One region of the Enterobacter sp. MG-EB028 genome, then DNA from elsewhere that is predicted to be linked to it. Evidence: predicted binding sites of a transcription regulator. Region 1 holds the regulator's gene; the other holds the start of a gene.

The links. The regulator PhoB, encoded in region 1, activates phosphate uptake and scavenging genes when phosphate is short. The targets are predictions, from matches to a motif close to CTGTCATAAAACTGNCNNAT.
Region 2: the regulator PhoB is predicted to act here: its motif matches at 12,615-12,634, upstream of ACR42C_RS02895 (esterase-like activity of phytase family protein).

What each region holds. Positions count from the first base shown of each region.
Region 1 covers NZ_CP195079.1:1,048,544-1,064,526, reverse strand. Annotated here, with positions in the region: gene phoR (phosphate regulon sensor histidine kinase PhoR) at 1-1,015, opposite strand, end outside; gene phoB (phosphate response regulator transcription factor PhoB) at 1,037-1,726, opposite strand; gene sbcD (exonuclease subunit SbcD) at 1,914-3,119, shown strand; gene sbcC (exonuclease subunit SbcC) at 3,116-6,247, shown strand; gene mak (fructokinase) at 6,323-7,228, opposite strand; gene rdgC (recombination-associated protein RdgC) at 7,352-8,266, shown strand; gene ppnP (pyrimidine/purine nucleoside phosphorylase) at 8,315-8,602, opposite strand; gene ACR42C_RS04890 (AroM family protein) at 8,674-9,351, opposite strand; gene yaiA (protein YaiA) at 9,589-9,780, opposite strand; gene aroL (shikimate kinase AroL) at 9,825-10,349, opposite strand; gene ACR42C_RS04875 (YaiI/YqxD family protein) at 10,494-10,952, opposite strand; gene proC (pyrroline-5-carboxylate reductase) at 11,050-11,859, shown strand; gene adrA (diguanylate cyclase AdrA) at 11,874-12,977, opposite strand; gene psiF (phosphate starvation-inducible protein PsiF) at 13,080-13,400, opposite strand; gene iraP (anti-adapter protein IraP) at 13,688-13,948, opposite strand; gene ACR42C_RS04850 (multidrug efflux MFS transporter) at 14,159-15,373, opposite strand; gene ACR42C_RS04845 (extensin family protein) at 15,542-15,983, opposite strand, start outside.
Region 2 covers NZ_CP195079.1:620,164-636,146, reverse strand. Annotated here, with positions in the region: gene hpaX (4-hydroxyphenylacetate permease) at 1-1,205, shown strand, start outside; gene hpaA (4-hydroxyphenylacetate catabolism regulatory protein HpaA) at 1,177-2,082, shown strand; gene hpaB (4-hydroxyphenylacetate 3-monooxygenase, oxygenase component) at 2,295-3,857, shown strand; gene ACR42C_RS02925 (4-hydroxyphenylacetate 3-monooxygenase reductase subunit) at 3,875-4,387, shown strand; gene ACR42C_RS02920 (helix-turn-helix transcriptional regulator) at 4,566-5,483, shown strand; gene ACR42C_RS02915 (carbon starvation CstA family protein) at 5,674-7,827, shown strand; gene ACR42C_RS02910 (YbdD/YjiX family protein) at 7,939-8,142, shown strand; gene yjiA (GTPase) at 8,153-9,106, shown strand; gene ACR42C_RS02900 (3'-5' exonuclease) at 9,291-11,138, shown strand; gene ACR42C_RS02895 (esterase-like activity of phytase family protein) at 11,211-12,569, opposite strand; gene ACR42C_RS02890 (YfaZ family outer membrane protein) at 12,980-13,525, shown strand; gene ACR42C_RS02885 (hypothetical protein) at 13,525-13,845, shown strand; gene ACR42C_RS02880 (NAD-dependent succinate-semialdehyde dehydrogenase) at 13,890-15,260, opposite strand; gene ACR42C_RS02875 (AraC family transcriptional regulator) at 15,412-15,983, shown strand, end outside.

The sequences.
Region 1 (15,983 bases):
TATCCGTCCCTTCCGGCGTATGGTTTACCGCGTTGTACACCAGGTTGGAGATGGCGCTACGCAGTTCATCTTCGCTGCCCAGCACCTTCAGCGTATTGTCGACCTCAAAGGTCAGCTGATGTTTTTTATGGCTTAACGTCTGCGCTTCACGCTCAACGACGCGCAGCATCATTGGCACATCTATGGTGTCATTCAGCGCAAGCGACGGCGCCGCTTCAATCTTCGAGAGCGTCAGCAGCTGTTTCACCAGCCCTTCCATACGGTGCGTTTGCTCACGCATCGTGTGCAGCGCTTTTTCACGCGGCGCGCCTTCCAGGGTTTGCTCCTGCATCATCTCCAGGTAGCCCTGCAGCACGGTCAACGGAGTGCGTAGCTCGTGGCTCACATTGGCGAAGAAGTTACGACGCGCCCCTTCCAGCTGGTGCATCTGGGTAACGTCGCGCGCCACCATCAGCCACTGGCGATCGCTGTAGGGCATAACGCGGATTTCCAGATGGCGACCGTTATTCAGCTTCAGATTGTGGGGACGGGTAAAATCACGCTTTTTCAGATACAGCGTGAACTCGGGATAACGCAGAAGGTTGAGGATGTTCTGACCATTATCGTCCGGCCAGCGCAGACCCAGCAGCTGTTGCGCCAGGCCGTTACACCAGAAGATCGTTCCTTCTTCGGTCGTCAGGATCACCGCATCCGGCAGCGACTCTGCACCGCTGCGAAAGCGTTTGATCAGGCTTCCCAGCTCGCGACGGCGCTTTTTATTACGCATCTGCATTTGGTGCAGACCGTACAGCAGCGGCTCCCAGCTGCCGCTTCCCGGCGGCGGCGTCATGCTGCGGTCAACCCACAGCCACCATGAGAGACGCAGCAGGTTCCAGAAATGCCAGACTAACAGCCCGGTGACCGCCGCCAGCAGAAACCACGGCAGATGCCCAAGAAAGGCCCCCAGAAGAAGGGCCGGAATACAGCATAAGATCAGTTCAAAGACGAGCCTTTTCCATGACAGACGTTCCAGCACGCGTCACACTCCTGTCATTGTTCAGAAACGGGTCGAGAAACGATAACCCGTGCCGCGGACCGTCTGTACCATGCGATCGTGGCCGCTCAGTTCCAGCGCTTTTCGCAGGCGGCGGATATGTACGTCAACCGTCCGGTCTTCGACATACACGTTAGTTCCCCAGACGTTATTCAGCAACTGCTCGCGGCTGTAAACGCGTTCCGGATGGGTCATAAAGAAGTGCAGGAGTTTAAATTCGGTAGGCCCCATGTCGAGGGGGTTTTCGCCGGTCATCACGCGGTGTGAGGTGGGGTCAAGGCTGAGGCCCTGCATTTCGATCACCTCTTCCACCGCCATCGGCGAAATTCGGCGCATCACGGCTTTAATGCGCGCAACCAGCTCTTTCGGGGAGAAAGGCTTGGTAATGTAATCGTCCGCGCCGGTCTCCAGACCGCGCACGCGATCCTCTTCCTCTCCGCGCGCCGTGAGCATCACAACCGGAATATCGCGGGTCAGCGCTTCACGCTTCAGGTGTTTGATAAACTGCAGTCCGGAGCCGCCGGGCAACATCCAGTCAAGCAGAATCAGATCGGGCCAGGGTTCATTCAGCTGGTTCACCGCGCTGTCATAATCTTCCGCTTCAACCGGCTGGAAGCCATTTTGTTCGAGCACGAAGCACACCATTTCACGAATTGGAGCTTCATCTTCTACGACCAGAATACGTCTCGCCATACTTTGCCCTGTCTTATCTTATTTAAGTTACAAGTTTGTAATGCGGCGCCATTATGCGTCAGTTTTATGACAGATTTATGAAAAACAGTACCACTACAAATGGCAAACTGTTGTTTTATTACAGCGGTTATTTTCCTCTCCCTGACAGTTTATAATCGCCCGCATCGTTTTTCGCCACGGATCTCCTATGCGCATACTTCACACCTCGGACTGGCATCTGGGTCAAAATTTTTACAGCAAAAGCCGTGCGGCTGAACATGAAGCGTTCCTGAACTGGCTGCTGGAAACGGCCCGGACGCACGAGGTGGACGCGATTATCGTGGCGGGTGACATCTTTGATACCGGCTCGCCCCCCAGCTATGCGCGTGAGCTGTACAACCGCTTCGTGGTCAACCTGCAGCAGACCGGCTGTCATCTGGTGATTGTTGCCGGCAACCATGATTCCGTCGCGACGCTCAATGAATCCCGCGACATCCTGGCGTTTCTCAATACCACCGTGGTCGCCAGCGCCGGGCACGCGCCCCAGATCCTGAAAAAACGCGACGGCACCCCGGGGGCGGTACTGTGCCCCATTCCGTTTTTACGGCCGCGCGACATCCTGCAAAGCCAGGCGGGGCTGTCGGGTGCGGAAAAGCAGCAGCATTTATTACAGGCCATCACCGATTATTACCACCAGCAGCATGCCGATGCCTGCGCCCTGCGCGGTGAACAGGCCATTCCGGTCATTGCCACCGGGCACCTCACCACCGTCGGGGCCAGTAAAAGTGACGCTGTCCGCGAGATCTATATCGGCACGCTGGATGCGTTCCCGGCGCAAAACTTCCCGCCAGCCGACTACATCGCGCTCGGGCACATTCACCGTGCCCAGGTCATCGGCGGCTGCGAGCATATCCGCTACTGTGGTTCCCCTATTTCGCTCAGCTTCGATGAAACCGGGAAAGCCAAGTCCGTGCATCTGGTGAGCTTCAGCGAGGGTAAACTCAGCGCCGTCGAGACGCTGGAGGTACCGGTCACCCAGCCGCTGGCGGTGCTGAAGGGCGATCTGGACGCCATTACCGCCCAGCTTGAGCAGTGGCGCGGCGCGGAGCTTAACCCGCCCGTCTGGCTGGATATCGAAATCACCACCTACGACTATCTCCACGATATACAGCGGAAAATTCAGGCGCTGACCGAAGAGTTGCCGGTAGAGGTGTTGCTGGTGCGCCGCAGCCGCGAGCAGCGCGAGAAAATTCTGCTCGGCACCCAGCGCGAAACCCTCAGTGAACTGCGGGTAGAAGAGGTATTTGAACGCCGCCTGTCGCAGGAAGAGATCGATGATGCGAAGCGCGTCCGGCTCAACGAGCTGTTCAGCCATACCCTGCACGCCCTCAATGACGAGGAAGAAAACGCATGAAAATTCTGAGCCTGCGTCTGAAAAATCTCAACTCCCTCAAGGGCGAGTGGAAAATTGACTTCACCGCAGAGCCGTTTGCCAGCAACGGCCTGTTTGCCATCACCGGCGCAACCGGTGCGGGCAAAACCACCCTGCTCGACGCCATCTGCCTTGCGCTCTACCACGAAACGCCGCGCCTGAATAAAGTCTCTCAGGCGCAAAACGACCTGATGACGCGCGACACCGCCGAGTGCCTGGCGGAAGTGGAGTTTGAGGTGAAAGGCGTTGCCTATCGCGCCTTCTGGAGCCAGAACCGGGCGCGCAACCAGCCGGACGGGAACTTACAGGCACCGCGCGTGGAGCTGGCCCGCTGCGAGGACGGCAAGATTCTGGCCGATAAAGTTTCGGATAAACTGGAGCAAACCGCGGCGCTCACCGGGCTGGACTACGGCCGCTTTACCCGCTCGATGCTGCTCTCGCAGGGGCAGTTTGCCGCCTTCCTTAATGCCAAACCGGGCGATCGCGCAGAATTGCTGGAAGAGCTAACCGGCACCGAGATCTACGGTCAGATTTCCGCCATGGTGTTTGAAAAACACAAAGCTGCACGCGGCGTGCTGGAAAAGTACGAGGCGCAGGCGGCGGGCGTCGTGCTGCTCAGCGAAGCGCAACAGCAGCAGTTGCAGCAAAGTTTGCAGGCACTTACTGACGAAGAGAAAACCCTGCTGGCCCAACAGCAGCGACAGCAGAAAGATTTTCAGTGGCTTACGCGCCATGACGAGCTTGTGCAGGAGCAGCAGCGCGTCACCGCCCTGCAGCAGCAGGCGCAACAGGCGCTAACGAACGCGGCGCCGGAACTGGCAAAGCTCCAGCTTGCTCTGCCCGCCGCCCAGCTTCGTCCGCTCTGGGAGCACCAGCAGGAGCAAACCTCACGTCTGACGCAAACCCAGCAGCGAATTAACGAAGTAAATACTCGCTTACAGACTAAAACCGCACTGCGCGCGCGGATCCGCAATACCGCCCTGCGTACCCATGAGCGGCTACAGGCCGAACTGACGGCACTGGCGCAGTGGCTGGCGGAGCACGAGCGTTATCGCCTGCTGGGACAGGAAATTGCCGGCTGGCGCGCCCAGTTCTCACAGCTAAACCGTGACAAAAGTCAGCTCGCCGCACTTGCTGCGCGGATGACTGAGCTACGTCAGAAGCTGGCGGAGATGCCGGAAAATACGCTGACGCTGACGGCGGATGAGGTCAGCGCGGCCATGGAGCAGCAGTCCCGGTCCCGAACGCTGCGTCAGCAGCTGACGTCGCTCCATGCCCGCTATCAGCCGCTGCAAAAACGCCTGCGCCAGAGCGGTGAAAGCGCGCAAAAAGCCCAGGCTGAGCAGAGCAAGCTCAATGAAACGCTGGCGCTGCGCCGCCAGCGGTACAAAGAGAAACACCAGCACTATCTGGACCTGAAGGCCCTGTGCGAACGTGAAGCGACGATTAAAGATCTGGAAAGCTATCGCTCACAGCTTGAGGCAGGCAAACCCTGTCCGCTGTGCGGCTCCAGTGACCATCCTGCCGTTGAGCAATACCGGTCGCTTGAGCTGACGGATAACCAGCGCCGCCGTGATGCGCTGGAAAAAGAGGTCGCCGCGCTTAAAGAGGAAGGCCTGCTGGTGCTGGGGCAGGTGAATGCCCTGGCTCAGCAAATCCAGCGTGAGACAGACGAAGCGCAGGCCTTGTCTCAGGAGGAGCAAGCACTCACTAAAGCGTGGGTGGAGGCCTGCGCGTCTTTGAATATCGCATTGAATATTCAGGAGGATATCGCGCCATGGATGAACGAGCAGGAACAGTACGAGCGGCAGCTTTATCAGCTCAGCCAGCGCCTGACCCTGCAAAACCAGCTGAACGAGCAGGAAGCGCAGGAGCGCCAGTATCAGCAGCAGCTGACGGCCGCCCGCCAGGCGCTGGAACACACCCTGCTCGCACTCTCGCTTAGCATTCCCGAAGAGGGTAATGAAGCCGGCTGGCTGCACGCCCGCGAAGCGGAATTCTCTCAATGGCAGGAGAAGCAAACGCAGCACGGCGTGCTTCAGGAACATATAAACGCGCTGAAGCCGCTGCTCGACACGCTTCCGGCAACAAACAGCGAAGAGGCTGAACCGGCCATTCCTGATGGCTGGCGCGACATCCACAATGAATGCGTGTCGCTGCAAAGCCAGCTCACCGCCCAGCAGCAGCAGGAAGCGCTGGAGCACGAGCGCCTGCAGCAGTCGCAGACGCAATTCACCGCGGCGATCGCAGCGAGCTGTTTTGCCGATCGGGAGGCGTTCCTTGCGGCCCTGCTGGACGACGACGCTATCAGTCACCTCCAGCAGCTGAAACAGTCGCTGGAAAACCAGATACAGCAGGCCGCAGCCCTTTCCGGCCAGGCTAATCAGCAGCTGCAGGCGCACCTTGCGCTGCGCCCGGAAGAACTTGATGCGGATGCGTCAACTCTGCAAAGCCAGCTGCAGCAGCTGGCGCAACGGCTTCGCGAGAACACCACGCATCAGGGCGAGATCCGCCAGCAGCTTAAGCAGGACAGCGATAACCGCCAGCATCAGCAGGCGTTAATGCTGCAAATTGAAGAGGCCGCGCGCCAGGCAGATGACTGGGGATATCTGAACGCGCTGATTGGCTCCAGCACCGGCGACAAATTCCGCAAGTTCGCGCAGGGGCTGACGCTGGATAACCTGGTCTGGCTCGCTAACCAGCAGCTCAACCGCCTGCACGGGCGTTATCTACTGCAGCGCAAAGCCAGCGAGGCGCTGGAGCTGGAAGTGGTCGACACCTGGCAGGCCGATGCGGTGCGCGATACGCGTACGCTCTCCGGCGGCGAAAGCTTCCTGGTCAGCCTGGCGCTGGCGTTAGCGCTGTCCGATCTGGTGAGCCATAAAACGCGAATTGATTCCCTGTTCCTGGATGAGGGGTTCGGCACGCTCGACAGTGAAACGCTGGATACCGCGCTGGATGCGCTCGACGCGCTGAACGCCACTGGAAAAACCATCGGGGTGATCAGCCACGTTGAAGCGATGAAAGAACGCATTCCGGTGCAGATTAAGGTGAAGAAAATCAACGGGCTGGGGTATAGCAGGCTGGATAGGGTGTTTGCGGTGGAATAAATGGGGGGATCGTTCGGTCTGATGCCCTCACCCTGGCCCTCTCCCACAGGGAGAGGGTACTAACACAACATGCGTTTATTCCGGCCATAACCACGCCGCGCCTCGCACGCCGCTGGAGTCGCCGTGGACGGCTTTGCGGATCGGGGTTTCACACTCGCCGCCGAAGACCCACTGTTTCACCAGGTTCGGTACCGTGGCGTACAGTCGATCAACGTTGCTCATGCCGCCGCCGAGCACAATCACGTCCGGGTCAAGAATATTCACCACGTGCGCCAGCGATTTCGCCAGACGCATTTCGTAGCGGCTGAGCGCCAGTTCGGCCACGGGATCCTGTTCTTCCACCAGACGCATAATCTCGTTCCCCTTGAGCGGCTGACCGCTCAGGCGATGGTAGTCGGTCGCAAAACCGGTGCCAGAGATAAACGTCTCGATACAGCCCTGCTTGCCGCAGTAGCACGGCACCTCGGCGCGGTATTTAAGCTCATCTTCATCCATCCACGGCAGCGGGTTGTGTCCCCACTCGCCCGCCGTGCCGTTGCCGCCGATATGGGCACGTCCGCCAAAGGCCACACCCGCGCCGCAGCCGGTACCGATAATCACCGCAAACACGGTCTGCGCCCCGGCTGCCGCGCCGTCGATGGTCTCAGAGACCGCCAGGCAGTTAGCGTCGTTGGCCAGACGCACTTCCCGGTTCAGGCGCACGCTTAAATCTTTATCAAACGGCTGACCGTTGAGCCAGGTGGAGTTGGCGTTTTTTACCACCCCGGTATACGGCGAGATCGACCCCGGGATCCCCATCCCGACGCTGCCGGTTTGTCCTGTCGCCTGCTCGGCCATATCGACCAGCCGGGCAATCGTCTCGATCGTCTGGTGATAGTCATCGCGCGGCGTCGGCAGACGATGGCGAAACAGCTGTTCCCCCTGCTCGCTCAGTGCGATGACTTCTGTTTTGGTGCCGCCCAAATCAATCCCAATACGCACAAGACTCTCCTCATTATTTTGATTATCAACAGAGTAGAAGCACGCTTCCCGATTAGCAATGCAAGCGATGCGACAATTCGTTATCATGCCCGCTGATTTAACGACAAGGCCGTGGAAATTATCATGCTGTGGTTCAAAAATTTGATGGTTTACCGTCTCAGCCGCGACGTTTCGCTGCGCGCAGAAGAGATGGAAAAACAGTTAGCCGCTTATAGCTTTTCCCCTTGCGGTAGCCAGGATATGGCGAAAACCGGCTGGGTTCCGCCAATGGGCTCACAAAGCGATGCACTGACCCACGCCAGCAGCACGGGTCAAATCATCGTCTGCGCCCGCAAAGAAGAGAAAATTCTGCCCACGCCGGTGGTTAAGCAGGCGCTTGAAGCAAAAATTTTCAAGCTGGAAGCCGAACAGGGCCGCAAGCTGAAAAAAACCGAAAAAGATTCGCTGAAAGACGAAGTGCTGCACTCTCTGCTGCCGCGTGCCTTTAGCCGCTTCAGCCAGACGATGATGTGGATCGATACCGTTAACGGGCTGATTATGGTGGACTGCTCCAGCGCCAAAAAAGCCGAAGATACGCTGGCCCTGCTGCGTAAAAGCATCGGCTCTTTACCGGTCGTTCCGCTGGCGCTGGAAACGCCGATTGAGCTGACCCTGACCGAATGGGTCCGCAGCGGTACCGCGGCGCAAGGTTTCCAGATCCTGGACGAGGCCGAGCTGAAAGCCCTGCTGGAAGATGGCGGCGTGATCCGCGCGAAGAAGCAGGATCTGGTGAGCGACGAGATCGCCGTACACATTGAGGCTGGTAAAGTGGTCACCAAACTGGCGCTCGATTGGCAGCAGCGCATTCAGTTCGTGATGTGTGACGACGGCTCCGTGAAGCGTCTGAAGTTCTGCGATGAACTGCGCGATCAGAACGAAGATATCGACCGGGAAGATTACGCCCAGCGCTTTGACGCGGACTTTATCCTGATGACCGGCGAGCTGGCCGCGTTAATTCAGAATCTGGTGGAAGGTCTTGGCGGCGAAGCGCAGAGATAACAGGCAAAACGTAGGCCGGGTAAGCGTGAGCGCCACCCGGCTTATTTTTTATTTCAGGTAGCGGCACAGATAAGAGGTCGGCTCAGCAACCTGCAAATGGAACTCGCTGTGGCCAGGTACGTTGAAAACTTGCCCGGCAGCGTAAACTTTCCATTCCGTTTCACCCGGCAGTAAGACGTTCAGCGCGCCGCTGACCACCGTCATCTCTTCCGCTTCAGCCGTGCCAAAGGTGTATTCCCCTTCAGCCATCACGCCCACACTGGCGCGGCCAGTGCTGCTGCTGGTAAAACCGATGGATTTCACTTTACCGGAAAAGTATTCGTTACTTTGAAGCATGAACTGGCCCTTATATTCAGAGATAAAAATTCACTATAGGGGCCATGCTCATCACCTGTCACGCAAAATCATTACGTCAGAAGCTCTGAGGCCAGGCGAGCCATCAGAACGTTGGATAACAGCACCGGCACGTCCAGCGCCTTTTGCAGTAAATCGCGGTGATGCTGGTGGAAACCAAGACAGTCCAGAATCAACACATCTGCCCCTCTCTCCAGCAGCGCCTTCCCGGCAGCAATGAGTTTAGCCTCGCTGTCCCAGAAGGGATTTGCCAGCGCATACAGGGGCGTTTTTTCGAGCACATGCCATTTTGCTTCCTGGTTGTCCATGAGCTCCTCAATGGGCACAATAACCCCAACCTGGTGCCCGTCAACAATGGAGGCAACCAGCGGAGGAATAATTCGCATTGGCTCAAGCAGAATCGCATTACGCGCAATGAGTCCCTTAATGGGGGCGGTACTCATCAGCAAAATAACGTCATACGCTTGATTATCGAGGACTTCTATTACAGCCTGCAGCGAACGCTCAATTTTCTGTCGAGAAACATGCGCCAGTTTACCGTCGCTTAATAACGTCGCCAGGGGATCCTCCCCCGCCTCTACAGCGTAGTCTTCCATGACCTCTTTCCGACTCATCTTACCCAGCAGGCTAAGATGCGTGATCTGTTGTTCAGATACATGCTCGGTTAAGAGCGGTAACACTTCGCTTACAGGGACCACACCAATGGTGAGGATCGCCAACGTTGCCTTCATCTTCTTCGCCTTCCATCACTACAAAAACGTGTACACAGGTACAGGCTCACTACGCTGCACAGTTCGTTTTTTCAACAAAACAGCACCAAGCGTAGCAGGCGATCTTTGTCCCGAAATGTAAAGATCGCCTGCCGGTAACGGAGCTACCTGTAATAACTAAATATTAACTCCTGCTTAACATTTGCGATGAGTAAAAAGTGTGATTCAGGCACGGTATTGGAGCGTTTAGGAAAACATTCATGACTTATCGGGATCTTCGTAGCGCCGTTTGGCATCCAGCGCTTCCTGTTCAGTCTCATGTTCACTGATCAGCGAGTCCGGTTTGGGGTGATCGGCACGCAGCTGGTACCAGGTGACAGTCTGGTCGCCATTGCCTTTTTCAACGGTAACAATACGTGCTTCGCGCGGATAGGGAGGTCTGGTTGGCATAGCTCATCCTTTTTTTATGTCTGAGCTATCAGTATAGACGGCGGTTAGCTGGCACACGCCAGACGCAGGGCGGTAATAATCTGAATTACCACATCTTCCGGGGCCGCAGAGGCATCCACAACATGGTGCGCCGCTTCACGGTACAGGGCATCGCGCTCGGCCAGCACTTCGCTCACCTCTTCGCTGAGCGGCCTTGACGTCAGCGCCGGGCGTTGTCCCTCTTCAGGAAATGCCTCAAGGCGCCCGACCAGCGCCGCCACCGGCGCGCAGAGATAGATCACAATGCCTTTTTCGCGCATAAAGTGACGATTACATTCGGCCAGAACAATGCCGCCTCCCGTCGCAATGACGGCTGACGGCGTGGTGACCGCTTTCAGCGCGGCCGTTTCGCGGGCGCGAAAGCTTTCCCATCCCTCTTGCTCCACGATGTCTGCAATGGTTTTGCCGGCCTCGGTCTGCAGCCAGTGGTCGGTATCAATAAACTGACGATGACACGCGCGTGCCAGTTCCAGGCCAACGGTGGTTTTCCCACAGCCGCGGGGGCCAACTAAAAAGATGGGTTGGGTCATAGCCAGGTGTTCCCCTTGATGCCGAATGGCTGAAGAGTGTAAAGAAATAATTGCAGAAGATGTGTCGATTACTTTACTGCAAAGCGGTACGGGATGACAACCCTGTGGAAGCCACACTGTACCACAAATTGACAATAATTATCATTACGCTGTACGGCGCTTCACTTCCAGCAGCCATTTATCCAGTTCGGCGGCAAACTGCTGGCGATCGCGCTGGGACAGGCTGTCCGGTCCACCGGTCTGCACGCCGCTGGCCCGCATCGTATCCATAAAATCGCGCATGGTGAGCTTTTCACGAATGGTTGAAGGCGAATAACGTTCACCGCGTGGGTTGAGCGCCGCCGCCCCTTTCTCCAGCACTTCAGCCGCCAGCGGTATGTCGGCGGTAATAACCAGATCCTCCGCGCTGCACAGACGAACTATTTCGTTATCCGCTACGTCGAACCCGGCCGGCACGCGCAAGGAGCGGATGAACCGCGAAGGCGGTACGCGAATATTCTGGTTCGCCACCAGCGTCAGCGGCATCTGAACGCGCTCGGCGGCGCGGAATAAAATCTCTTTAATCACATTCGGACACGCGTCCGCATCAACCCAAATCGCCATATTGTCTCCCCATAATGACTCTGCCGACTATTGTCGCCTGCATTTCGTTGTTAAGCTATCAATCAGAGAAAACAACGCATAATGACGGAGAATCGTGATGGATAAGAAAATCGGGTTTATCGGCTGCGGTAACATGGGCAAAGCCATCCTGGGCGGCCTGATCGCCAGCGGGCAGGTCCTGCCGGGTCAGATTTGGGTCTATACCCCGTCACCGGATAACGTCGCCGCGTTGCGCGATCAATACGGGATCAACGCCGCCGAAAGCGCGCAGGAGGTGGCCCAGGTTGCCGATATCGTCTTTGGTGCCGTTAAGCCGAACATCATGATCAAAGTGTTAAGCGACATCACCTCCAGCCTGAATAAAGAGACGCTGGTCGTGTCGATTGCCGCGGGCGTGACGCTCGATCAGCTGGCCCGCGCGCTGGGCCACGACCGTAAAATCGTCCGCGCAATGCCGAATACCCCCTCACTGGTCAACGCCGGCATGACCTCCGTCACCCCTAACGCGCTGGTGACCTCAGAAGAGGTAGCGGACGTGCTGAACATCTTCCGCTGCTTCGGCGAGGCGGAAGTGATTGCGGAATCGATGATCCATCCGGTGGTCGGCGTGAGCGGTTCAGCCCCCGCGTACGTCTTCATGTTTTTAGAAGCGATGGCGGACGCCGCCGTGCTTGGCGGTATGCCGCGCGCGCAGGCGTATAAATTCGCCGCACAGGCAGTGATGGGCTCCGCCAAAATGGTGCTGGAGACCGGTAAACACCCGGGAGAACTGAAAGATATGGTCTGCTCCCCGGCCGGTACCACCATCGAAGCGGTGCGGGTGCTGGAAGAGCGCGGGTTCCGTTCGGCCGTCATCGAGGCGATGGCCAAATGCATGGAAAAGTCAGAGAAGCTGAGTAAATCCTGATGTCTGGTCGGGCGTCAGGCCGCCACTTCGGTGCGGCCGCGCCCGGCATTTTTCGCCTTATACAGCGCCACATCTGCCGCCTTCAGCCATTCCCGATAGTGCACAAACTGCGGTCCCCAGGGAGCCACGCCCACGCTGATGCGCAGAGGCTCTTTCGGCGCACATGGTAACGATAGCGTTTCCAGCCGCGCGTGAACCCGCGACATGACGGCGATGGCGCTTTCAGCGGCCGTCTGGGACATAATCACCGCGAATTCATCCCCGCCAAACCGGCCTATCGCATCGCCTGACCGCACCGACATCTGGAGCTGGCGGGTAATGGCCACGATAGCCTTGTCGCCCACGTCGTGCCCCCAGGTATCGTTGATGTTTTTAAAGTGGTCGATATCAATCAGCAATATCGTGGCAGTGCAGTGGCTCCGGCGACAGAGCTCAAACTCATTGCGCAGCAGCATTTCCCAATGTCGACGGTTAAAGACCCCGGTCATGCCGTCACGGGTACTCATCATTTCCAGCCGCCGCTTATGTTCCGCCAGCCTGACGGCAGTACGATGGCTAAGCCAGGCAAACAGCATGGGATAAAGCATAAGGACGGGAAGCGTTAAGCCCCACTCCAGCGCTCCCGGATTAAAGGGCACCACGCGGCCAACGAGAGGTAATGTGACCAGCACGGAAAGCGTGGTGAGTGCCATCCCTGAAATAAACAGACGACAGCCGCCTGAGCCCATCATATTTATACCCACCATCATCAACAACGCTGCCGCAGGTAACGCATAAACTCCCATCACGCCAATCCATAGCCCGGCGATAATGGCATCCATCTTAAGGTTGAAGATCTCCTGCTGAAGAGGTGAAGCGGCGCGGCAGGATAACTGCCAGGCGAAGTGCGGCCAGACGAATGCCCACCCCACCAGTAACAACCACCAGCCGCCGGGTAAAAAATGGCTGACCAGCATTTCTGCCACGGGGAAAAACATCGCCGCCAGCCCGACAGCGCGCGCCAGCCGAACTCGCCTGGCGAGCTGGAAGCCGGCGCGGTGAGGGTCATCCTGAGAAAGAGTTAAACTCCACTCTTCCCGAATGCGCTTTTTGGTGTAATACGTTTCATCATTCATCATTTTTGGGAATATTCTGAAACATTTTCCCAAATTATAGAGAGGGGGTCTGCAAGGAAAGTATGAAATTTCGGGTGAGCAGCCCGCGCCGCTCACCCGTTAGAACTACACTTTTTTCTTCAGGCAGGCACTCATGAACTTGCTGCGATCGTCTCCCTTCAGGGACTGTTCGGTCGCTTTCGCATTACACTCGCGCATTTTTTGCTGCTGCGGCGTCAGGCTTTTTTCGCCGGGTTTCGTGGCGCCGTTTTTCAGGCAGTCGCTCATGTAGGTTTTACGCGCATCCCCCTTGAGACTCTGGGACGTCGCCTGTTGATTGCAGGTGGTCATACGTTGCTGCTGCGGCGTGAGCGTTTTCTCTTCCGCATTCGCCGAGGAGATCAGGAACAGGCCGGAGAACAGAGTAACCAGTAATGTTGTTTTCATTGCACCATCCTTTTGTGAACATTCCCTGTAAGTCTGGTTCGTGACAGAAAAAAAACCACCCGGCAGATGTGATTTCCGCCGGGAATTTATCATTTCATATCCAGCGCGCCGAAATGGACGGTCTCGGCATAAATAGCCGGGGTAATTAACAGGGGAAGTAACGCGATGAAACATGCGCTCTGTTTCAATTTATTTTATCCAGGTCCCAATACATAAAAAATAAAACAGAGCGACTACAGGCATCCGGCATGACAATTTTATGACATGTCAGCACCGTCCATAACGGCTTAACTGCGCGGATGCCTCAACAGCTTCTTTACGTATTGCTGCAGCAACTCGGCATCCTCTGGCGGAACCTGCGTATCGGGCCGCGCCTTGTCCAGCGCCCCTTCGATGCTATCAATCAACGCCTGCTGGTCAGATGTTGCCATCTGCCGCAGCAGCGCCGTGACAACGATTTCCAGCGCTTCGACCTGGGCGACCAGCTCTTTCGACTCCTCTTCCTTTTGTGCAAGCTTGACCAGCAACTCAGCAATGAGATTCTTCATCGTGCTATTTCCTTATGGGATTTTCTCTGAAATTAACACCAGGAATGAAATATGCAAAGCGGAGAAAAGTATTATCTTATGCAAAAGTGACGTTGCCGCCAAATTAGCGCCCCGGCATTTTCAGCGAAACGTTTTTCTATAAAACAAACGCCGCATTTTGTTATATAAAAATGCGGCAACCATAAGAATATATAATACATCTGTCAGCGGTTATTTCGCCGATTTCGCCTCCGCTATTTGCCTGCGGCGACGCAGGGCAATAGCCAGCTGAATAATATTGATTAAAACGACTATCGCCGTCGCGGCAAATACCCAGCGAAAACCCGCCATTGCAGAAACGGATGCGCCAATAAGCGGACCGGCAACGTTGCCTAAATACATAAAAGACTGGTTATAACCAAAAATACGCCCCGTGACCTGGTCGCTGGAATATTTGACCAGCAACGTCTGTACGGCAGGCAACATAGCGCCATCCGCAAAGCCGAGTAAAAATCGCAGCACGCCCAGCTGAAGCGGAGAGGTAACAAACGACATGGCGAAGAAGAGCACCACCGCAAAAATCAGCGTCGCCATCAAGATGCGCGCCGTGCCGATCCTGTCACCTAACTTCCCCAGGCGCGGGGCAGAGATCAGCGCGGAAACGCCCGGCACGGCGGCAATCATGCCGCTGAGAAAGGCGATATTGTTGCTGTCCGGCTCCATCGACTTAATAAACAGCGCCAGAATCGGGCCGACCGAACCGTTGCAGAGCTGGATCACCATGGTGGTGACAAACAGGCTAATCACGAGTCCCGGGTAAGGCAGCGAGGCGAAGACGGCCCTGCCGCTCAGGCGCTCAGATTTACTGATAACGGGGCGGCCACCCTCTTTGATAAGAAAGAGCGTAACCAGAAAGCTGATCACCAGCAGGATCGCGGTGATGATGAACACCGCGCGCAGCCCGACGTGGTCAGCCAGAAAGCCCCCCAGCAGCGGGCCGCCGATAACGCCGCTGATCTGGGCGGTAGAGAGCGTACTCAGCGCCCAGCCGCTGCGCTCGCGCGGCACCTGAGAGGCAACCAGCGCCATGGCGTTGGGAATATACCCGGACGTCAGCCCCATTACCGCCCGCAGGAAAAACAGCTGCCAGACGTTGGTGGCAAAGGCCTGGAGCAGAATAGCTATCGCCATCCCGAGCGAGGCGCGCAGCAGCATCAGCTTGCGCCCTTTCCTGTCGGCCAGGCTGCCCCACATTGGTGACACAATGGCGGAAACCAGAAACGTGACGCTGAACGTCAGGCCGGACCACATGGAGAGCGCTTCATGCGAGGTGACCCCCAGCTGCGAGACGTACAGCGGCAGGAACGGCAGGATCTGGCTGATGGCAAGCCCTGTAAAGAAGCAGCCGAACCAGACCGAGATGAGATTAACTTTCCAGGATTCCATACAGAAATAGTCTTCATTTTTAGGCGAATTCGGCGTCAGATTAGCAAGTTACGCGCCTTAACGTCGCACCAGAGATGCGGCCTTGCTGACTTTGGTGTTTTATCTTCCCAGTCATCATATTTGTGAAATAAGTCACAAATCATCCATTTTCTGGCGGAAGATTATGCTTCAGCGACAGAGGCCAAAACCGCGCATTCCCAGATGAAAATGGCTGGCGTGCGCCGCGTTATACTCCGGCCCAAGACCGTTACCGTAGTAGCCGCAGCTTGCCGCCAGCAGAGCCTTCAACCAGGGCTGCGTTTTTGCCGATTTCCAGCCCTTCAGCACCGTAACATGCTCCCCGTTCGCCAGCCGAAAAGCGGCGATATCCAGCGCCTCTGCCGTGGCATGCTCGCTGCGCCGCGCATCGGGCCGGTGGTAGATATTGCGGCAGGCAAAGCTGCCGAGGTGCTCAATGCGGGTCAGTTCACTGCCGGTGAAGCGTTTAGTCAGGGGCCGGGCCTGCTGGCTGACAAACAGGGCCGAGCTGAGCGCCAGCGGACAGCTGGCAAGAAAACTGCCGTTCAGGCTCACCGGGCCGAAGTCTCGCACGCGCACGACGTCGCTCAGC
Region 2 (15,983 bases), 430 kb from region 1:
CGATGGGTAAAGATCTGGGCCTTACGTCGACCATGTTTGGCCTGGCCGCGACGCTGTTTTACGTCACCTACGTGCTGTGCGGGATCCCGAGCAACATCATGCTGGCGAAAATCGGCGCGCGCCGCTGGATCGCCGGGATCATGGTGGTGTGGGGCATCGCCTCCACCTGCACCATGTTCGCCACCAGCCCCGAAACGCTCTACGTCCTGCGCATGCTGGTGGGCATCGCCGAAGCTGGCTTCCTGCCGGGGATCCTGGTCTATCTCACCTGGTGGTTCCCGGCCTATCACCGCGCCCGCGCCAACGCGCTGTTTATGATCGCCATGCCGGTGACCATGATGCTTGGCTCGATCCTCTCCGGCTACATTCTGGCGATGGACGGGCTATGGAACCTGAAGGGCTGGCAGTGGCTGTTCCTGCTGGAGGGGCTGCCGTCGGTGGTGCTCGGCGTGGTGACCTGGTTTTACCTCAACGACACGCCGGATCAGGCCACCTGGCTGGACGATGACGAAAAGCAGGCGCTGAAAGCGATGATCGCCCGCGAGCAGGAGATCGCCATTGCCCAATCCGTCACACCGCGATCGACGCTGAGCGAGGTGCTGACGCCTGCGGTACTGCTCTACACGCTGGCCTACTTCTGCCTGACCAACACCCTGAGCGCCATTAACATCTGGACGCCACAGATCCTGCAAAGCTTCAACACGGGCAGCAGCAACATCGTCATCGGTCTGCTGGCGGCGATCCCGCAGTTTTGCACCATCCTCGGGATGATCTGGTGGAGCCGCCGCTCCGACAGGCTGAAAGAGCGAAAAAAGCACACCATCCTGCCGTACCTGTTCGCCGCGGCGGGATGGATGCTGGCCTCGGCCACCGATCACAGCCTGATCCAGCTGCTTGGCATCATTATGGCCTCAACCGGATCCTTTACCGCCATGGCGATATTCTGGACCACGCCGGACCAGGTTATTAGCCTGCAGTCCCGCGCGGTGGCGCTGGCGGTGATCAACGCCATCGGCAACGTCGGATCCGCCGTCAGCCCATTGCTGATTGGGATCCTGCGCGACGCGACCGGCAGCTTCAGCTCCGGGCTGTGGTTTGTGGCCGGGCTGCTGGTGGTCGGCGCGCTGGTGCTGACGCGCATTCCGATGACGCAGCGGGATCAACAGAGGAACGAGCATGTGCCAGAGCCCTATCGCCAACATTGATATCAGCAAGGAGTACGACGAAAGTCTGGGCACCGACGATGTGCACTACCAGTCGTTCGCCCGCATGGCGGCCTTTTTTGGCCGCGACATGCAGGCGCATCGTCATGATCAGTATTTTCAGATGCACTTTCTCGATACCGGGCAAATTGAGCTCCAGCTCGACGATCACCGCTACTCGGTGCAGGCCCCGCTGTTTGTCCTCACGCCGCCGTCGGTGCCGCACGCGTTTATCACCGAATCCGACAGCGACGGCCACGTGCTGACGGTACGCGAAGATCTGATCTGGCCGCTGCTGGAGGTGCTCTACCCCGGCACCCGGGAAGCCTTCGGCCTGCCGGGGATCTGCCTCTCGCTGGCCGACAGGCCGGACGAGCTGGCGGCGCTGAAGCATTACTGGCAGCTGATTGCCCGGGAATCCACGGAACAGCTGCCGGGGCGCGAGCACACGCTGGTCCTGCTGGCGCAGGCGGTCTTTACCCTGCTGCTGCGCAACGCAAAGCTCGACGACCACGCTTCGGGCGGTATGCGCGGCGAGCTGAAGCTGTTCCAGCGCTTTACCCAGCTGATTGATGCGCACTACCACCAGCACTGGACGGTGCCGGAATACGCTGGCGAGCTGCACCTCACCGAATCCCGCCTGACCGATATCTGCCGCCGCTTTGCCAACCGCCCGCCGAAGCGGCTGATCTTCGACCGCCAGCTGCGCGAAGCCAGACGGCTGCTGCTCTTCTCCGACAGCGCGGTCAGCGAGATTGCCTGGCAGCTGGGGTTTAAGGATCCTGCCTATTTTGCCCGGTTTTTTAACCGATTAGTGGGGTGCTCACCGAGCGCGTATCGGGCGCAGAAAGTACCGGTAAAACCTTTCCCCTCACCCTAACCCTCTCCCCAAAGGGGAGAGGGAACGATTACACCCTCGCCCCTTTGGGGAGAGGGCCGGGGTGAGGGGACAACGATCACAAATCCCAATCCCGCCCGAAAAGTACCCGCCGTTGTCCCAATCGTCCCTTCACGTCTCGCCCCTCTCAGGCTTCAATTAAACAACAAAAACAAAACATAAATTTAACAACCCAATTCCGATACGAGGTCCCTATGAAGCCTGAAGATTTTCGCGCAGACGCCAAACGTCCGTTAACCGGCGAAGAGTATTTAAAAAGCCTGCAGGACGGTCGTGAGATTTATATCTACGGCGAGCGCGTCAAAGACGTCACCACCCATCCGGCGTTTCGCAACGCGGCGGCCTCCATCGCGCAGATGTACGACGCCCTGCACAAGCCGGACATGCAGGACACGCTCTGCTGGGGCACCGACACCGGCAGCGGCGGCTATACCCACAAGTTTTTCCGCGTGGCGAAAAGCGCCGACGACCTTCGCCAGCAGCGCGACGCCATCGCTGAGTGGTCGCGCCTGAGCTACGGCTGGATGGGACGTACGCCGGACTACAAGGCCGCGTTCGGCTGCGCGCTCGGCGCCAACCCGGCCTTCTACGGCCAGTTCGAGCAGAACGCCCGCAACTGGTACACCCGCATTCAGGAAACCGGCCTGTACTTCAACCACGCCATCGTTAACCCGCCGATCGACCGCCACAAGCCTGCGGACGAGGTGAAAGACGTCTACATCAAGCTGGAGAAAGAGACCGACGCCGGGATTATCGTCAGCGGTGCGAAAGTGGTGGCAACCAACTCGGCGCTGACCCACTACAACATGATCGGCTTCGGCTCCGCGCAGGTGATGGGTGAAAACCCGGACTTCGCGCTGATGTTCGTCGCGCCGATGGATGCCGAAGGCGTGAAGCTGATCTCCCGCGCCTCTTACGAGATGGTGGCAGGCGCTACCGGCTCCCCGTACGACTACCCGCTCTCCAGCCGCTTCGATGAGAACGACGCGATTCTGGTGATGGATCACGTGCTGATCCCGTGGGAAAACGTGCTGATCTACCGCGATTTCGACCGCTGCCGTCGCTGGACGATGGAGGGCGGCTTTGCACGCATGTACCCGCTGCAGGCCTGCGTGCGCCTGGCGGTGAAGCTCGACTTCATCACTGCCCTGCTGAAGAAATCCCTGGAGTGCACCGGTACCCTGGAGTTCCGCGGCGTACAGGCGGATCTCGGCGAAGTGGTGGCCTGGCGCAATATGTTCTGGGCGCTGAGCGACTCCATGTGTTCCGAAGCCACCCCGTGGGTAAACGGCGCGTATCTGCCGGATCACGCCGCGCTGCAAACCTACCGCGTCATGGCCCCGATGGCCTACGCGAAGATCAAGAACATCATCGAGCGTAACGTGACGTCCGGGCTGATCTACCTGCCGTCCAGCGCCCGGGATCTGAACAACCCGCAGATCGACCAGTATCTGGCGAAATACGTGCGCGGCTCCAACGGTATGGACCACGTCGAACGCATCAAGATTTTAAAACTGATGTGGGACGCCATCGGCAGTGAGTTTGGCGGCCGCCACGAGCTGTACGAAATCAACTACTCCGGCAGCCAGGATGAGATCCGCCTGCAGTGCCTGCGTCAGGCGCAGAGCTCCGGCAACATGGACAAAATGATGGCGATGGTCGACCGCTGCATGTCCGAATACGACCAGCACGGCTGGACGGTGCCGCACCTGCACAACAACAGCGATATCAACATGCTCGACAAGCTGCTGAAATAGCGCAGCGGGAGGTTGCAATGCATTTAGATGAACAACGCCTGCGTTTTCGCGACGCAATGAGCAGCCTGTCGGCGGCGGTCAATGTGGTCACCACCGAAGGCGACGCCGGACGCTGCGGCATTACCGCCACCGCCGTCTGCTCGGTGACGGATACCCCGCCGTCGGTGATGGTGTGCATCAACGCCAACAGCGCCATGAACCCGGTCTTTCAGGGCAACGGCAGGCTGTGCGTTAACGTGCTGAACCACGAGCAGGAGATCATGGCCCGCCACTTCGCCGGCATGACCGGCATGACAATGGAGGAGCGCTTCGCCCTCTCCTGCTGGCAGAAAGGCCCGCTGGCGCAGCCGGTGCTGAAAGGTGCGCTGGCCAGCCTCGAAGGCGAGATTACCCAGGTGCAAACCATCGGCACGCATCTGGTTTATCTTGTCGAAGTGAAAAACATCATCCTGAGTGACGCGGGACACGGCCTGATCTACTTCAGGCGTCGTTTCCATCCGGTCATGATGGAGGCGGAAGCCGCCGTGTGATCCCCCCTCGCGCTGGCCTTTTTTCGGGCCAGCGCCGCTTTCTACAAAAATTCCTAAGGTTTCCACTAAATCACGCCGTTATATATCCATAAGAGAAATTTTCTGTGCCTGAATACTGACATCTCCGGTCAGTGCTTTTTGCATTGTTCAGCGCATACCCAATATACAGGAAGACCTTATGGCTAAAACGACGCGGAGCCGCTCGGCTGAACGTCTGGTCGATATTCTCCTTGAGCTACATTTACACGGCGTGGTAAACCGCAGTGCGCTAATGGAGAAATTTAAAATTACCGAGCGTACCGTCTACCGGGATTTAAATGCGCTCTCGCCCATTGTTGAACATACCGGTAACGGGCTATATCGGCTGATCCACTCCGCCCAATCTCCCGGCGGGCAGGGATTACATCACGCTCTGGCTAACTTCCTGAATGCCGATAATTTTTTCCCTGAAAGAAATACGGACTTCTGGCAAAAGCTGGAGGCGCGCGTCGACGAAAACCATATTCTCATCCTCGGTAATGACGCAGAGCACACGGTACAGCGTGATATCCGCCGCCATTTAGCAAAAATCGAGAAATCGATTAAGAACCATAATGTCTGTCAGATCGTTTATAAGGGTAAAACCCGTCTGATTAATCCCTATAAACTCATTAACAAAAAAAATATATGGTATTTACAAGCTACCGAAAATAGCCGGTTGAAATCCTTTTCATTAAGCCAGATTAGCTGGTTTGATATTCAAAAAAACGTTTTTACCCCTGATGAAAATGTGCGGGCATTGCTGGAAAAAAGCCTCGACCCGTGGGTTTCTGAAACTACTTTCACCGTGAAAATATTCATTAAGGATAATATTTCACATTACTTCCTGCGCCGCGATCTCCTGCCGGAACAAGAGCTGCTGGAGCAACAACGCGGCGGCGTCACGCTTCGCTGCCAGGCGGCACACGAAAACCAGATCCTGCCGCTGCTGTTCTACTGGCTGCCGAATATTCAGATCCTGGAGCCGAGCTGGCTGAAGGAGAAGCTCATCAAGACGCTGGAAAACTATCTGTCGATGGAGCGCAGCCCGGAAAACCACGTGATCTCAATCACATAATTTCCCCCGCCAGCGGCGAGCCTTAACCACTCGCCGCGTTCTTTGACCGCTCACCCGTCACTTTCAACCACTCACGCATTTACCGCCCTTTACGCGCGCGCGGATCTGGCACGATCGCTCCAGCATTATCAATACCTCCTCACAACGAACCCTGACCCTTTTTTCATTACATAAAAAACCAGGTCTTACTATGGATACTAAAAAACTACTTAAGCACGTGCCCTGGGCCTTACTCGGGATCCTCGGTGCTTTCTGTCTGGCGGTTGTCGCATTGCGCCGGGGCGAACACGTAAGCGCCCTGTGGATCGTGGTCGCGTCTGTCTCCGTCTATCTTGTGGCTTATCGCTACTACAGCTTGTACATCGCGCAGAAGGTCATGAAGCTCGACCCGACGCGCGCCACCCCGGCGGTCATTAACAACGACGGCCTGAACTACGTGCCAACCAACCGCTACGTGCTGTTTGGTCACCACTTTGCCGCCATTGCAGGCGCTGGCCCGCTGGTCGGCCCTGTGCTGGCCGCGCAGATGGGCTACCTGCCGGGTACGCTCTGGCTGCTGGCGGGCGTGGTGCTGGCGGGGGCGGTGCAGGACTTTATGGTGCTGTTTATCTCCTCGCGCCGTAACGGCTCGTCGCTGGGCGAGATGATCAAAGAAGAGATGGGCCGCGTGCCGGGCACGATCGCTCTCTTCGGCTGCTTCCTGATTATGATCATCATCCTGGCGGTGCTGGCGCTGATCGTGGTGAAAGCGCTGGCCGAAAGTCCGTGGGGCGTCTTCACCGTCTGCTCTACCGTACCGATTGCGTTGTTCATGGGCATCTACATGCGCTTCCTGCGCCCGGGCCGCGTGGGTGAAGTGTCGGTCATCGGTATCGTGCTGCTGGTCGCCTCCATCTACTTCGGCGGCGTGATTGCGCACGACCCGTACTGGGGCCCGGCGCTGACCTTCAAAGACACCACCATCACCTTCGCGCTGATCGGTTACGCGTTCGTTTCCGCCCTGCTGCCGGTGTGGCTGATTCTGGCTCCGCGCGACTACCTGGCGACCTTCCTGAAAATCGGCGTGATCGTCGGGCTGGCGATCGGGATTGTGATCATCAACCCTGAGCTGAAAATGCCGGCGGTGACGCAGTACATTGACGGCACCGGTCCGCTGTGGAAAGGCGCCCTGTTCCCGTTCCTGTTTATCACCATCGCCTGCGGTGCCGTGTCTGGCTTCCACGCGCTGATCTCCTCCGGCACCACGCCGAAGCTGATGGCCAACGAAACTGACGCGCGCTTCATCGGTTACGGCGCAATGCTGATGGAGTCCTTCGTGGCGATTATGGCGCTGGTCGCGGCGTCTATCATCGAGCCAGGTCTGTACTTCGCGATGAACACCCCGCCGGCGGGTCTGGGCATCACCATGCCAAACCTGCACGAGATGGGTGGCGAAAATACCGCGCTGATCATGGCGCAGCTGAAAGAGGCCAGCGCACATGCGGCGGCGACCGTCAGCTCCTGGGGCTTCGTGATTTCGCCTGAGCAGATCATGCAGACCGCGAAAGACATCGGCGAGCCGTCCGTGCTGAACCGTGCAGGCGGTGCACCGACGCTGGCAGTGGGTATCGCACACGTATTCCACAAAGTGCTGCCGTGGGCGGACATGGGCTTCTGGTACCACTTCGGTATTCTGTTTGAAGCGCTGTTCATCCTCACCGCGCTGGATGCAGGTACCCGTGCGGGCCGCTTTATGCTGCAGGATCTGCTCGGCAACTTCGTGCCGTTCCTGAAGAAAACCGACTCTCTGGTAGCAGGTGTTCTGGGTACTGCCGGCTGCGTAGGTCTGTGGGGTTATCTGCTGTATCAGGGCGTTGTCGACCCGCTCGGCGGCGTGAAGAGCCTGTGGCCGCTGTTCGGTATCTCTAACCAGATGCTCGCAGCCGTTGCTCTGGTGCTCGGTACCGTGGTCCTCGTGAAGATGAAACGCACCAAATACATCTGGGTAACGGTTGTTCCTGCGCTGTGGCTGCTGCTCTGCACCACCTGGGCGCTGGGCCTGAAGCTGTTCAGCACCAACCCGCAACTGGAAGGCTTCTTCTTCATGGCTAACCAGTACAAAGAGAAGATTGCCGCAGGCGGCGCGGATCTGACCGCCCAGCAGATTGCCAACATGAACCATATCGTGGTGAACAACTACACCAACGCGGGTCTGAGCATTCTGTTCCTGGTGGTGGTGTACAGCATTATCTTCTACGGCATCAAAACCTGGATGAAAGTGCGCAACACCGAAGGCCGTACGGATAAAGAAACCCCGTACGTGCCGGTACCGGAAGGCGGCGTGAAAACCTCTTCGCACCATTAATCATCCCCCCTCACCCTAACCCTCTCCCCAAAGGGGAGAGGAAACTTTATACACCCTCTCCCCCTTGGGGAGAGGGCCGGGGTGAGGGGCTTTTCCTGTCTGGACCCCACAATGTTTGGTAACTTAGGCGAAGCGAAAAAATACCTCGGTCAGGCGGCGAAAATGCTGATTGGCATTCCGGACTATGACAACTACGTTGAGCATATGAAGACCAATCATCCGGACAAGCCGTACATGACCTACACCGAATTCTTCCGCGAGCGTCAGGAAGCGCGCTACGGCGGAAGTGGAGAAGGCGGCGTCCGCTGCTGCTAAAGGAGAGACCATGACCCCGATTGCCGTTACCCTGCTGACCGGTTTCCTCGGCGCCGGTAAAACCACCCTGCTGCGCCACATCCTGAACGAGCAGCACGGCTTCAGAATCGCCGTCATCGAAAATGAATTTGGCGAAGTCTCGGTAGACGATCAGCTGATTGGCGATCGCGCCACCCAGATCAAAACCCTGACCAACGGCTGCATCTGCTGCACCCGCTCTAACGAGCTCGAAGACGCCCTGCTGGACCTGCTCGACAGCCGCGATCGCGGCGACATCGACTTTGACCGCCTGGTGATCGAGTGCACCGGCATGGCCGACCCCGGCCCGATCATTCAGACCTTTTTCTCCCATGAGATTCTTTGCCAACGCTACCTGCTGGACGGCGTGATTGCCCTGGTGGATGCGGTTCACGCCGACGAGCAGATGAACCAGTTCACCATCGCCCAGTCTCAGGTGGGCTACGCCGACCGCATCCTGCTGACCAAAACCGACGTGGCGGGCGACAGCGAAAAACTGCGCGAACGGCTGACGCGCATTAATTCCCGCGCGCCGATTTACACGGTGACGCATGGCGACATCGATCTGTCTCAGCTGTTCAACACCAACGGCTTTATGCTGGAGGAGAACGTCACCGCGAAACAGCGCTTCCACTTTATGTCCGACAAGCAAAACGACGTGGCGTCGATTGTGGTGGAGCTGGACTACCCGGTGGACATGAGCGAGGTCTCCCGCGTGATGGAAAACCTGCTGCTGTCGTTTGCCGACAAGCTGCTGCGCTACAAAGGGATGCTGTGGATAGACGGCGAGCCGAACCGCCTGCTGTTCCAGGGCGTACAGCGCCTGTACAGCGCCGACTGGGATCGCCCGTGGGGCGATGAAGCGCCGCACAGCGTGATGGTGTTTATTGGCATACAGCTGCCGGAAGAAGAAATCCGGGCAGCGTTTGCGGGTCTGAAAAAATAAACAATCGCTCCCTTATAATCCTGAAAGGGAGCGCGTTCCCCTAAAGCAAATTCCGCGCTTCACTCTTTCTGTTTGCAATATTGTCTGTTAATGTCCTTAACAATAATGAAATCCTGCTTAGATTAATATTTACGACAATATTAATTGCGCAGAGTTATACTATTCATGAATTGGTAGACATCACATGGCACTCATTATTCCCACAATCAGCAGCTGTAGCGAGAAGATCACGGCTGGAGAAAAAAGGCTGGCAAGACTCCTGGAGGGGGGCCTCAGCGAACAGTGTACCTGCTGGTATGATACCCGAATGGGCGATAAGCAAGAGCATCCCGACTTTGTGATTCTCGCCCCCGAAAAAGGTTTGCTGTTTATAGAAGTCAAAGACTGGTTTGTCACAAAAATAAAGTCGGCCAACAAAACGCATATTCACTATGAAACCAAAAACGGCGTTGAGCCGTTGAAAAACCCACTCGAACAGGTTCGACAATATACCTTTAACACCATTGACAGTCTGAAAAACGATCCTCTGCTTCGTCAACAACAAGGGGATTATGAAGGCAGCTTTATTATGCCGTATGGATACGGTGTTTATTTGAGCAACATCACCCGGGCACAGCTGGAAAAGAGTTTTACCCCCGAAGCGTTAGAAGAAATATTGCCCACCAGCCAGGTGATTTGCAAAGATGAACTGACCGAGTTTATGACCCGAGAACAAATCTCCGCCCGGCTCGAATCCCTTCTCAAACACCACTTCGTTCATCACACAACACCACAGCAGCTCGACCGCATCCGATGGCATCTTTATCCCGATGTCCGCATTAACCCATCGGTCACGCGGGTTGACCTGGATAATTTTACGTTCCACACCCCTGATGTGGTATGCATGATGGACAGGAACCAGGAACAACTCGCCAGAAGTATGGGGACGGGACACCGGGTCATTCATGGTGTGGCAGGATCAGGCAAAACGCTCATTTTGTATCACCGCTGCATCGAGCTTGCCAACAATATAGAAAACACCAAACCGATACTGGTGATTTGCTACAACATTACGCTGGCCAAAAAGCTCAAAGCGCAGCTCGAACAGCACAGCCTGAGGCTTCCTGTCGAGGTTATCCATTTTCATGCCTGGTGCTACCAGCAATTAAACGCGCATCGACGACTTCCCCCCAGGGGCAAAAATTTTATTGAGCTAATGGAAAATGCGCTGACGGTGGCATTTGAAGAGGGCATTATCAAACCAGAACAGTACAGCGCCGTTTTGATAGATGAAGGACATGATTTTAAGCCGGAATGGCTAAGAATCCTCGCTAAGATGCCGGACGATAAAGATAGCTCCCTGCTTTTCCTCTACGATGACGCTCAGTCAATCTATCAGAAAAAGAAAGCTCTCGATTTTACCCTGTCCAGCGTCGATATAAAGGCGCAGGGCCGCACCACTATTCTGGATACCAATTATCGCAACACCCGGCAAATACTCCATTTTGCCAGCAGTATTGCTTTTAATTATCTCAATAATCACATTGAAGATTCCCTCAAATACCAGCTGCCCGCCGCAGGTGGACTGTCCGGAAACTATCCGGCGCTGGCAAGCTTTGATAATCAGGACGAGGAAATTACACGCGTTCTCGATTGGGTCACTGAGCAGCGACAACAGGGTGTTGCCTGGTCGGAAATCGCCATACTCTGCCCCTCAACTTACAGCATTTCGGGTATGCTCGGACCAAGGCTCGAAGCCCGCAAGATCCCCTACCAGATGATTGTCTCCAGCGATGATAAAAAACACTGGTCACCACAGAATGATTTCCTCTGCGTAATGCCGCTGCCAAGCAGTAAGGGTCTTGAATTTCAATCGGTCGCCATTATGGATGCCGCAAAGGAAAGGAATGAAGAAGATCTGAGCGACGATATTAAGCGACTGTATGTTGGATTTACCCGCGCGCGCCAGAATCTTCTGGTGACCATGCACGGAACCGGAAGTCTGCGCGATCATCTGGTCGAGACCTGGGAAAAGAGCGTTAAGACGGTCTAGCTGTCCAGTAAGCACCGAACAATCCCCTCTCCCCTGCGGGGAGAGGGTTAGGGTGAGGGGTAACGCCTGGTATTATTTCAACGCCTCCGGCAGCGTCACAATCCACAGCTCGCTGTCCGATTCCGGCTTCTTCAGCGGCTTCACGCTGAGCGTGGTTTCCACCGGTTTATCATCCAGCGTAAGCTTGCCTTCCGCGTTCACCCGATAATCCTTGAGCTTTTTGCCCTCGACCGGGTGCTGCATCGCCACCTTCACGCCAAAGTCGTTATCGTTCGCCACCGCAAGCCGTTTGCTGTCGATCAGCGCCAGCCCTTCAGCTTTCTCCTGCTGCCAGCCCAGCGCGCGCAGATCGACGACCTGCGTTTTTGCAGCAAGGGTAATGCCGCGCTGCGCCAGGGTTTTCTCATCATCAAACTCCGGGTACTCGCCCGGCTTGTCGAAGGTGGTCAGGTCGCTCGCCTTGCTCAGATCCACCTTGTAGATAAGGTTACGCATCGCGTCGTTTTTATCCTCACCCTGCTCAATCAGCAGGATGTGCTGGTCATCCAGTGCCACGATGTCGCCGATTTTAGCATCGCTGTTTTTGCTGTAGGCCGCGCTGTCGATGGGGTAGCCGTACATCGCCGTTTTCCCGGTCGCCGGGTCGAAGCTGACCAGACGCGTAAACAATGCCTGCTTTTTGCTCTTACCGTCGATATCCAGCGTGCTTTGCACGGCGGCGATAATACGCCCGTCCGGCATCCGGGTCAGGCCTTCAAAGCCACGGTTCGGCTGGCGCCATTTGATAACGTTTGGCAGACCGCCCGCGATGGATTTTTCCCCTTCCGCGGCCTGCGGCCCGTGGATCGCCAGAATTTTCCCTTTGCTGTCGACGTTAATCAGGAACGGGCCATACTCGTCGCACAGCCAGAAGCCGCCTTTGCCGTCCGGGGTGATGCCTTCCGTGTCCAGACCGCGGTTGTCACCCTTCAGAATTTTGAGGGTATCGCTGAACGCTACTTCATTGGTGGAGCCAATCACGCCGCTTTGCAGCGGCAGGCCGTTAATCTCGCCTTTATCATCATGCAGCGGGCGGGCATCCGTTGCCTCAGCTTTGCCGTTCTGAACGCGGATAGTCATCAGTAGCGGCGCGAAATCCGGAGTGACAAAAATTTTGGCTTCGTTTTTGCCCATTTTGGGCGCATCGGCGTTGGGACCGCGATCGGTCACGGTCGCGAAGGTAAGGGCATCGCCCTGCTTGCCCGTAAACAGCAGGCCAGAACCAATCCCCACCGGGAGTCCATTCGGAAACGCGTCAGCAAACGCGCCGCTGTATTTTACGTGTGAGCCGTCAGGGAAGCTGACGACATAGCGCTCCGCCGTGGGCTGTGCCGCCAGGCCAGAGAAAGAGAGCGCACAACCGATAAGCACAGGAATAATTTTTCTTTTCATATTGTTAGTATCCAGAAAGTGAAGCCCACAACGTAATGAACAAACGTGTCAGAAAAATGACATAGAACGAAAACGTGGCCGGGCATCTGAACGAATATTGACCACAAAGATGTAAAAAATTGTTTTTTTATGTGATTTTAGAAATGGAATTGGAAATTATTAGAATCCCAATTAATTCATCTCAAATTACTATCCCCGGCTCGTTCAGATTTCGTTTAGTCACAAAATTAAACTGTTCCTCAACGCCTGAAATTTGTGCGTTGACACACCAACAACCCAACCTTGGCGTTACAAATAAAGATAAAAAAATTAACAATACCAGCATTAAAAGTCGATTTGCATCACATTTGCAGTCATAAACATCGCTTGTTAAGGTGCCCCCAGATTAATTTGATGATGAGGCACGAAACATGAAAAAAATGAATATCCTTCTCCTTTCTGCTCTGGCTGCCGTATCAGGTTCCGCACTGGCAATGGGCGGCAGCATTGAACAGGGTAAAAACTTTACCAACCTCAATCTGGAAATGGGGAAATCCTCATCCGGTGTTTATCTCGAAAGTAACTGGCTGAAAAACACCGACGACGGTACCCAGACTGGCGGCGTGGGCGCAGGTTACAACCTGGAAGTGGGCCCGGTGATGCTGAACGCGGGCGCAAAAGCCATCTACATCGGCCCGAAAAAAGGCGATAACGGCGTTGCTTTCCCGATTGGCGGCGGCGTAAACGTTGCGCTGACCGACAGCATCCACGTGTACGGTGAAGGCTATGCGGCACCAGAAGGCCTGAACAACAGCGTGAAAAATTACGTGGAAGCCAACGGCGGCGTAAGCTGGACCCCAATCAAACCGGTTACGCTGAAAGTGGGCTACCGCCACGTGAGCGTTGACGGCAAAGATGGTCGTCCAAACCACACCCTGATTGACGGCGCATATGTAGGCGGTGGAGTCAGCTTCTGATGAAACACCGCATCACCGCGCTTTGCGTTTTGAGCCTCACGCTGATGCTCACCGGGTGCGTCCAGTACAAATGGGTAAAACCAGGCGTCAGCGATACTGAGATGAATAAAAAGCTCACGGAATGCGAAGCACAGGCCCTGATCGATCTGCCCCCGGATAACGTAGTGACCGGTTCGAGCTCGGAAAAAACGGACAAAAAGAACAAGAAAAAGGATATTTCCACGAGCTACACGGTAGAAGACGCGAATGAATATCGCCGGGATACGTTAGTCGACAGCTGCATGTTTAAAAGCGGCTGGGACAAGATCGAAGTGCAATAATCCCTTTAAAAAAACCTGCCGGCTGGCAGGTTTTTTATTACCTCTTACTTACGCACCACCACCAGCTTCTGGTTCACAAACTCTTTGATACCCAGATCCGACAGCTCGCGCCCGTAGCCGGAGCGCTTCACGCCGCCGAACGGCAGCTCTGGCGCGGTATCGGTGAGCCAGTTGATATACACCATCCCGGTCTCGATCCGCGACGCCATTTTCTTCGCGCGCTCGATATCCTGGCTGAACACCGCCCCGCCCAGGCCGTAGTGGGAGTCGTTTGCCAGGGCGACCGCCTCGTCGTCGTTTTTGACCACGTACATTTGCGCTACCGGGCCGAAGAACTCTTCAAAGTACGCCGGGTTGTCGCGGGAGATATTCGTCAGGATCGTCGGTTCGAAGAAGCTCCCGTCGCGCTGCACCGGCTTGCCACCATAGTGCAGTGTGGCACCGTTTTTCACCGCCTCGTTAACCTGTCTGGTGAGCGTTTCCAGCGCATCTTTAGACGACAGCGGCCCCAGCGTGGTGCTCTCGTCCAGCGGATCGCCAATTTTCACCTGCTTAAACGCTTCGGTGAATTTGCTCAGGAAGGCATCCGCAATCTTCTCATGCAGAATAAAGCGCTTCGCCGCGGTGCAGACCTGCCCGGCATTGTTGAGTCGCGCATTCACGCCAATTTTGACGGCCTTCTCAAGGTCTGCATCATCCAGCACGACGAAGACGTCGTTACCGCCCAGCTCCAGCGTAGATTTTTTGATGTGCTTCGCCGCCTGCGCGGCCACCACGCTGCCGGCCTTTTCAGAGCCGGTCAGCGCTGCGCCCTGTACGCGATCGTCGGCAATGATGTTCGCCACCTGCTCGGACGAGATAAACAGGTTGGTCCACGCCCCTTCCGGCGCCCCCGCCTCGCGCACCAGGTGCGCAAAGGTCTCGGCGCAGTGCGGCACGATGCTGGCATGCTTGGCGATGACGGGGTTCCCCGCCGCCAGGTTCGGCGCCAGAACGCGCATCAGCTGATAATACGGGAAGTTCCACGGCTCAACGGCCATCAGCACGCCGATGGGGTGATGCTCCACCCACGCTTCCCCGAGTTCAGAGTCATACTTCACCGGGGCCAGGAACTGCTTCGCGTTGTCGGCGTAGTAGCGGGCGATCTGCGCGCACAGCTTCACCTCGCCGCGGCTCTGTTCGATGAGCTTACCCATCTCCTGGCTGGCAATTTTCGCCAGATCCTCCACGCGCTCGTCGATCAAGTCGGCGAGCTTATGCAGCACCGGCAGGCGCTGGTTGATGTCGCCTTTCGCCCACTCGGAATGATAAAGCGCATCGGCCGCTCTGAGCGCCGCTTCGATATCCGCGTCGGTATGTGAGGGGTATTCTTTGATGAGCTGGTTAGTGGCAGGATTTACTGTCTGATAAGCCATATCGAATCTCCATGTTTTACCGCTTAGGGTATTAAGGGTAGTCAACATGACTGGCTGTGGACGTAAAGTTGGGTATATCCGGAAGGTTCTGAGTTAAGCAGTGCCGGACGGTTCGCTGACGTGGTATAAAAAACGTCCAGAAGGAGTTTCCATGACCGATACCCGACACGTTCGCCAGACTTTTCACCGCGCCAGGGGCCTTGAGCTGCGCAGCACCTGGCAAAGCACGCAGGCGTACAAACGCCACTGTCACCCTCAACTCTCCATCGGGGCGATTGTTGAGGGCCAGACCTGCTGCGTGTGCCATGATCAAGAGTACATTCTTCATCCCGGGGACCTGATTGCGATCCCGGCTTATGCGCCGCACAGCTGCAACCCCGTCGACGGGCAGCCGCGCAGCTACCATATGCTCTATATCGACACCGATCTTCCTCTGGCGCTACAGGTGATTCGTAACCCTGCCCTGTTTGCCCGTTACCTGGACGTCGTTAAGACAATGTCTCCAGTGTCCGTGGAGGCGCTGCTTTCTGCCCTTCCCCGCTGCGCGGATAACGCAGACGCGCTTCGGCCAACCAGCCAGCAGGTTCAGGAGGCGTTTCTTTCCAATCTCACCAGCCCGCCCTCTCTCGACGAACTTGCCCAACGCTTCTCGCTGCGCAAGGAGACGCTGATCCGCACCTTCCGGCAGGACACCGGCCTGACGCCGGGCAGCTTCCTCAACAT